2 regions of the Janthinobacterium sp. EB271-G4-3-2 genome follow, and region 2 is predicted to be linked to the other one. Evidence: predicted binding sites of a transcription regulator. Region 2 holds the regulator's gene; the other holds the start of a gene.
The links. The regulator NrdR, encoded in region 2, represses ribonucleotide reductase genes. The targets are predictions, from matches to a motif close to CACNANATNTNGTG.

Region 1 (4,100 bases), on a different contig from region 2:
GGGTGTGCTGCTGGCCTTCGGCCAGCTTGTCCATGGACGCCATCCAGGCCGGCTTGACGGCATAGCGCGCGTTGCCTTCGCGGCAGGCGTCGATCGCTTCGCGCCACACGCGCGTCACCTGCGCCACGTAGGCGGGGCTGCGCTGGCGTCCTTCGATCTTCACGGCGCGCACGCCCATGGCGATCAGCTGCGGCAGCAGCGCCAGCGTATTCAGGCTGGCCGGCTCCTCGATCGCGTAATACTCTTCGTCGTTGACTTCGAAACGCCCCTTGCACAGGGTCGGATAGCTGGCGTTTTCGCCCGGTGCGTAGCGGTCGATCAGCACGCCGTTCAGGCGCGATTCGAGGCCGTTCGGCGTTTCCAGCCAGCGCACGGATTTCGCCGGCGAGCACACGCCGTGCGTGTTCGGCGCCTCGCCCGTCGCATACGACGACAGCGCGCAGCGCCCTTCGACCATCACGCACAGGCTGCCGAAGCCGAAGACCTCGATCTCGACTTCCGTCTTGGCGATCAGTTGCTCGACCTGCGCCATCGACAGCACGCGCGGCAGCACGGCGCGGGCGATGCCGAAGTGTTCATGGTAAAAATTGATCGCTTCGTAGTTGGTGGCCGAACCCTGCACGGACAGGTGCAAACGCAGCTGCGGGTGGTGCTCGCTTGCATACGCCATCAGGCCGGGATCTGCCACGATCATGGCGTCGATGCCGGCCTGCGCGGCGCGGTCGATGGCGCTGCGCCACACGGCCCAGTTATGCGGCTGCGGATAGGTGTTCAGCGCCAGCAGCACCTTGCGTCCATATTGGTGGGCGTAGCGCACGCCCTCGGCGATGGCCTTCTCGTCGAAATTGAGGCCGGCGAAATTGCGCGCATTGGTGGCGTCGCGAAAACCCAGGTAAACGGTATCGGCGCCATTGTCGATGGCCGCCTTCAGGGCAGGCAGGCTGCCGGCGGGGCAGACCAGTTCCAGCGGTCCGGCCACGCGGGTGGCGGTGGTTGATTCAAGCATCATGGTGTTCACAGTCCTGTATCGGCTCAGGGTGCAGACTATAGCCCCGCCCATACCGCCCAGTCCTTGACGCAGGTGAAGGAATGCATGCATGGCCGGCGCGCGTTCAACTTGCTTGACCTGGCTGTAAAATGCCCCACTTTTCTCCCTCACCGATTGCCCGCCATGCCCCGCAAACCGCTGCTGCTATTCCTGCTCACCCTATTCCTCACCGTGCTGCAAATACAGTGGGCTTCGCCCGCCGACGGCTACGACGCCGGGGCGCTCTCCGTGCTCTCGCCCGAGGCGCTGGGCGTCTGGGCCGGCGTGCTGCTGCTGTTCCTGCAAGCCGTCTTCGCGCGCCGCGCCATGCCCGTGCTGCGCCAGGCCGGCATCTGCACGGGCCTGCTGGCCGCGTACTGGCTGCTGGCGAACTACGTCACGTTCGACGCGCGCGTGGCCAGCTGGAGCACCTTCTCGGCACGGGAAATCTGGGCGCACGTGCTGCCCGCCTCCGTCGTCAGCATCGCCGTCTGCGGCGCCATGTACTTTGGCCTGAGCTGCTTCATCCCGCGCCTGGGCCGCGTGAAAAAAAGCCGCTGACGCGCTTTCTTCACCTGCATCAAGGATTCGTCACGCAACTGCACGCGCCCTTTGACGCCACTATATTTAGTGATTAATCTCCATAAAAACACCGCATGTTGTGTTTATTGGAGGTTTCATGACGACAAATGCAGTTCCATCCACGCGCGGCCAGGTCGATGTCGCCGCGTCCATCAATGAATACCTGGACCGGCGCGACTGGCGTGTCAACGCCAACGCCAACCAGGGTTACTCGCTGGGCGGTCTGATACTCAACGTGTCGGGCAAGGTCATCGCCAACTACTGGCTGGACCAGGTGTATCCGCCGGAAGTGGGCGCGGCGCACCGCGAAGCGGCGCTGCACATCCACGATCTCGACATGCTGGCCGGCTATTGCGCCGGCTGGTCGCTGCGTACCCTGCTGCACGAAGGCTTGAATGGCGTGCCGGGCAAGATCGAATCGGGTCCGCCGAAACACATGTCGAGCGCCATTGGCCAGATCGTCAATTTCCTCGGCACCCTGCAAAACGAGTGGGCGGGCGCGCAGGCGTTCAGCTCCTTCGACACTTACATGGCGCCCTACATCCGCAAGGACAGCCTGCGCTACGAAGACGTACGCCAGTACATGCAGGAGCTGATCTTCAACCTCAACGTGCCATCGCGCTGGGGCACGCAGACGCCGTTCACCAACCTCACTTTCGACTGGGTCTGCCCGGACGATTTGCGCGAGCAGATTCCCGTCATCGCCGGCCAGGAAATGGACTTCAGCTATGGCGAGCTGCAGGCGGAAATGGACATGATCAACCGCGCCTATATCGAGATCATGATGGCGGGCGACGCCAAGGGCCGGGTCTTCACCTTCCCCATCCCCACCTACAACATCACCGAGGACTTCGACTGGCATAGCGACAACGCGGAACGCCTGTTCGAGATGACGGCCCGCTACGGCCTGCCCTACTTCCAGAACTTCATCAATTCGGAACTCAAGCCGAACATGATACGTTCCATGTGCTGCCGCTTGCAGCTGGACTTGCGCGAGCTGCTCAAACGGGGCAATGGCCTGTTCGGTTCCGCCGAGCAGACGGGTTCCTTGGGCGTGGTCACCATCAACTGCGCGCGCCTGGGCCACTTGTGGCGCGGCGACGAGCCAGCGTTGATGGCGGACCTGGACCGCCTGCTGGAACTGGGCAAGACCAGCCTGGAAATCAAGCGCCGCACCATCGAGGAACTGATGCAGCAAGGCCTGTTCCCGTACACGAAACGCTACCTGGGTACCCTGCGCAATCACTTTTCCACCCTGGGCGTGAACGGCATCAACGAGATGATCCGCAACTTCAGCGGCAACGCTTACGACATCACGGCGCCGGAAGGCCATGCGCTGGCCGTGCGCCTGCTCGACCACGTGCGCGCGCGCATGGTGCAGTTCCAGGAAGAGACGGGCCATATGTACAACCTGGAAGCGACGCCGGCCGAAGGCACGACGTACCGCTTCGCCCGCGAAGACCGCAAGCGCTATCCCGCCATCCTGCAGGCGGGCACGGTCGACAATCCGTATTACACGAATTCGTCGCAGCTGCCCGTCGGCCATACCGACGACCCGTTCGAAGCGCTGGAATTGCAGGACGCGCTGCAGCGCAAGTACACGGGCGGCACGGTGCTGCACCTGTACATGACGGAAGCGCTGTCCGACGCGAACGCCTGCCGCGAGCTGGTGAAACGCGCGCTGAGCCGCTTCTCGCTGCCCTACATCACCGTCACGCCCACGTTTTCCATCTGCCCGCGCCACGGCTACCTGGCCGGCAAACATGAATTCTGTCCCACCTGCGACGCGGAACTGATCGCCCGCAAGCAGTCCGATCTCGCCCACCCACTCAAGGAAACGCCATGAACGCACGTCCCGACTTCACTCCCGCCATCACCCTGCTCGATACGGAACGCCAGCGCTGCGAAATCTGGACGCGCGTGATGGGCTACCACCGTCCCGTCGCCTCGTTCAACATCGGCAAGCAGGGCGAATTCCACGAGCGCCGGTATTTTACGGAAGCGAGCGCCCTGGTAGGCCAGCCCGCCTGCCATGGCTGAGTTGAAAGTGGGCGGCCTGACGCCCTTTTCCGCCAACGACTATCCGGGCAAGCTGGCGGCCGTGGTCTTCGTGCAGGGCTGCCCCTGGCGCTGCGGCTATTGCCACAATCCGCACCTGCAGGCGCGCACGCCGGAAGGCGCCATGCCCTGGCAGGACGTACTGACCTGGCTGCGCCGCCGCGTCGGCCTGGTCGACGCCGTCGTCTTCAGCGGCGGCGAAGCGTGCATGGATCCGGCGCTGGCGCGCGCCATGCAGGACGTCAGGGCACTGGGTTTCGGCATCGGCCTGCACACGGCCTGCATCTATCCGCAGCGCCTGCGGGAAGTGCTGCCCCTGGCCGACTGGGTCGGCTTCGACATCAAGGCGCCGTTCGCCGACTATCGTCATGTGACCCGCGTGGCCGGCAGCGGCGACCCGGCGCGCGCCTGCCTCGATGCCATCCTCGCCAGC
Region 2 (4,100 bases):
AGTTGCACGATCAGGTGGGCATTGGAGATGAGCGCGAGGAAAGAAAGATCTTGTGTAACGTTCATTGGCTGGCAGTCTGTTGGGTGAATTATCCGGAGTGGCGGGTGGGGTTCAGGCGGCGCGCATGCGGGCCGCTACCGCATCGGGCACGGCGCGCGGGCGCAGTGCCGAATCGACGCAGCCGATCTTGACGCGTGCCGTGTTGAGCAGGCTGTCGCCGCACCAGGCTTGTTGCAGGAAAACGATGGAGGCGCGCCCCATTTTCTCTATGCTTAATGTCAATCTTACCGTGTCATCGAGCCTGGCTGGCGCATGATAGTCGGCGTTAACGCTTTTGACAACGAACATCGCGTCATGCTGCTCCAGCAATTCCTGCTGGCCCACGTCGATGGCGCGCAGCCATTCGGTGCGCGCGCGCTCGAAGAATTTCAGGTAGTTAGCGTAATAGACGATGCCGCCGGCGTCGGTGTCTTCATAGTAGACACGTACGTTCCAGGTAAAGACTGAAGGCATGTTTATTGCGCCAGTAGTGAGATTGAGCAACATTTTACGCGATTTTTCTTCTTGTGACTGTGGGCGCTTGCTGGAAAGCCATGCAAAAGCTGCATATAAGTTGCACCGCAGCATTGTAAATCCGGCGTGTGCAATGGCAAGCTTCGTAACATACGCTTACAAGCCATGACCAGGTTTAAGTCCAGCTTAAGAGCCGCAGGCATGCTCCGGGCGGCCTGTGGCCGTGTCCGGGCTGCGGTGGCGCGCGGCGATTATAGCCGCACGGTTGCATTCCTTGCTCAATTTCGGCACTTAACTTACAATTTGCATTCCATTACGTCTCACGTGACTGGCGAAAAGTCGGGCGATCTCCATGGATGGCGGTCGGCAAACCGGCGAAAGGTGGGCACCCACCGGGAAACGTGAGATTTTTCATCAGCCGTTCGCCTGGGTAGCCACTATGGAAAAGCACGAAGAGGCTGCCTGTCCAATGTTGTTATTCACTTAACGCCGGCTCCCCTCATTCGATCCAATCTGCCAGTACAAGCACCCTCATACTTGGAGTTTTTACATGTTTGCAAAAGATCACACCCTCGCCAACGTCGATCCTGAATTGTTCGCCGTCATTCAAAAAGAGAACACGCGCCAGCACGATCACATCGAACTGATCGCGTCGGAGAACTACACGTCGCCAGCCGTAATGGAAGCGCAAGGCTCGCAGCTGACGAACAAGTACGCCGAAGGTTATCCAGGCAAGCGCTACTACGGTGGCTGCGAATACGTCGACGTGGCCGAGCAACTGGCCATCGACCGTGTCAAGCAGCTGTTCGGCGCCGAATGCGCGAACGTGCAGCCGAACTCCGGCTCGCAAGCGAACCAGGGCGTGTTCTTTGCCATGTTGAAACCAGGCGACCTGATCATGGGTATGTCGCTGGCCGAAGGCGGCCACCTGACCCACGGCATGCCGCTGAACATGTCCGGCAAATGGTTTGATGTCGTGTCCTACGGTTTGACGGCGGAAGAAGACATCGACTACGAGGCAATGGAGCGCCTGGCGCGCGAACGCAAGCCGAAATTGATCATCGCCGGCGCGTCCGCATTCTCGAAAAAGATCGACTTCGAACGCTTCGGCAAGATCGCCAAGGAAGTTGGCGCCTACTTCATGGTCGACATGGCCCACTACGCCGGCCTGATCGCCGCCGGCCTGTACCCGAACCCGGTGCCGTTCGCCGACTTCGTCACATCGACCACGCACAAATCGTTGCGCGGCCCGCGCGGCGGCATCATCCTGATGAAGGCCGAACACGAAAAAGCCATCAATTCGGCCATCTTCCCTGGTATCCAGGGCGGCCCGCTGATGCACGTGATCGCCGGCAAGGCCGTCGCCTTCAAGGAAGCACTGAGCCCTGAATTCGTCGAATACCAGAAGCAAGTGATCAAGAACGCCGACGTGCTGGCGAAAACCCTGATCAAGCGCGGCCTGCGCATCGTGTCCGGTGGCACCGAATCGCACGTCATGCTGGTCGACCTGCGCGCCAAGAACCTGACGGGCAAGGAAGCCGAAGCCATCCTCGGTTCCGCGCACATCACCTGCAACAAGAACGGCATCCCGAACGACCCGCAAAAACCATTCGTCACCTCGGGCATCCGCCTGGGCAGCCCGGCGATGACGACGCGCGGTTTCAAGGAAGCGCAAGCGGAAGAAGTGGGCAACCTGATCGCCGACGTGCTGGACAATCCGCATGACGCCGCCATCATCGAGCGCGTGAAAGCGGCCGTGAAAGTACTGGCCGACGCGCACCCTGTGTACGCCGCATAATAATTTGTCCAGAATGTGTCATACGGAGTAAGATTCTGTATGACACATTCCTTCGTGCCCAAGGGCGCCCGGAGTGATTCGGGCGCCCTTTGTACAAGGGCGGCGATTTCCCGTAATTATTACTATAAAGTTGTAGCCAGCCCATGAAATGTCCATTTTGCCAGCACGGCGACACCCAGGTTCTCGATACGCGCGTATCGGAGGAAGGGGATGCCATTCGGCGCCGCCGCCGCTGCGGCAAATGCGACAAGCGTTTTACCACGTACGAACGGATTGAACTTATCATGCCGGCCGTCGTCAAAAAGAATGGCAGCCGGACGGAGTTCGCTGCGGATAAGTTGCGCGGCAGTCTGATGCTGGCCTTGCGCAAGCGTCCCGTTGCGGCCGCCTCGGTGGATACGGCCATCGCGTCCATCCAGGAAAAGCTGCTGACCAGCGGCTTGCGTGAAGTCGATTCCGGCTATATCGGCGAACTCGTCATGCAAGAATTGAAGCGCCTCGACAAGATCGCCTACATCCGCTTCGCTTCCGTCTACAAGAATTTCGAAGATCTGGCCGAATTCCAGGATGCGATCGCCGAAGTGGGGCAGGCGCGCAAGCCCTGACGTCCACCTTGTTGAAGGCGGGGCTGGTCATGCGCCCCATGTTCACCACACCAGCGTTCGCCTGGCAAGCGGCCTGATCAATCCCACCGCTGTTCTTCCCATCTTATTGCCGTGTTGTTTGCGCCAGCGCAGACCCGGCTTTTTGCGCGCGCCTATCTTGTAGCTGGGCCGCCTGTTCCTGCGACTCTTTCTGCGGAAGGGAGTAGCGCATGCGCAAGGGCGGTCACACTATGTTTTCTGCCGGTGGCAGCAGCCTCGTCGAGGTGCTCGTGTCGCTGCTGCTGTTGGCGCTGGGTCTGCTGGGCGCCAGCATCCTGCAATTGCACTCGCTGCGCGCCCGCCACGAGTCGGCGCTGTTGTCGGCGGGCGTGCAACTGGCTGCCGGCATGGCCGAACGCATGCGCGCGAACAGCGTGCTCATGAATGGCCCCGATACGGGCAATCCCTACCTGAACGTGGCCTACGCGGCGGCGGACGACGCCGAAGCAGGCGGCGGTGCGCCTGACTGCTTCGGCGCCACTGTCTGCAGCGCGGCCGACCTGGCGCAATTCGATATCGCCGAATGGAAGCAGCGGCTGCATGCGGCCTTGCCCGGCGCGCGCCTGCATATCTGCCGCGACACTTCCGCATGGGATGCCGCCGCCCAAGGCTTGCAGTGGGCGTGCAGCGGCGGCAAGGGCGCACCCATCGTCATCAAGCTGGGCTGGCGCGCCCGCTTGCCCGATGGCTCGCCCGCCGTGGATGCGGCAGGCGAGTCGCTGCCCAGGCTGGCATTCCAGCTGGGCGGAGGCGGTGCATGAGCGAGGTCCTGTATCGGCATCGCGGCATGAGCCTGGTCGAATTGCTGGTGGCCCTGTCGCTGGGTGCGCTGTTGATGCTGGCCGCCGGTAGCGTATTGCTGGCGGCCAGCGGCGGTTATGGCGACCAGTCCGCCAGTGCGCGGCTCGATGACAACGGCCGCTATGCGCTCGACACCGTCGCCCGCGCCGTGCGCCAGACGGCGTACGTGAACTGGGACAGCAGCGCCGCGCCCGTCGCCCATGCCGATGACGACAGCGCGAATGTGGCCGGGCTCGATGCGCGCAGCCTGGGCAAGAACAGCGAGGGCATCAGCCAGGCTTTGCCCGGCGCCCTGCATGGCAGCGACGTGCTGGCCCTGCGCTATTACGGCGCCGGCAAGGAAG

Region 1: the regulator NrdR is predicted to act here: its motif matches at 1,647-1,660, upstream of IGS55_RS12965 (ribonucleoside triphosphate reductase).

What each region holds. Positions count from the first base shown of each region.
Region 1 covers NZ_JACYMG010000005.1:168,787-172,886, reverse strand. Annotated here, with positions in the region: gene ubiU (ubiquinone anaerobic biosynthesis protein UbiU) at 1-1,009, opposite strand, end outside; gene IGS55_RS12970 (hypothetical protein) at 1,172-1,588, shown strand; gene IGS55_RS12965 (ribonucleoside triphosphate reductase) at 1,707-3,455, shown strand; gene nrdD (anaerobic ribonucleoside-triphosphate reductase) at 3,452-3,649, shown strand; gene IGS55_RS12960 (anaerobic ribonucleoside-triphosphate reductase activating protein) at 3,642-4,100, shown strand, end outside.
Region 2 covers NZ_JACYMG010000009.1:256,859-260,958, reverse strand. Annotated here, with positions in the region: gene tolQ (protein TolQ) at 1-65, opposite strand, end outside; gene ybgC (tol-pal system-associated acyl-CoA thioesterase) at 112-513, opposite strand; ZMP/ZTP riboswitch at 828-952, shown strand; gene glyA (serine hydroxymethyltransferase) at 1,064-2,311, shown strand; gene nrdR (transcriptional regulator NrdR) at 2,455-2,916, shown strand; gene pilV (type IV pilus modification protein PilV) at 3,147-3,716, shown strand; gene IGS55_RS19720 (PilW family protein) at 3,713-4,100, shown strand, end outside.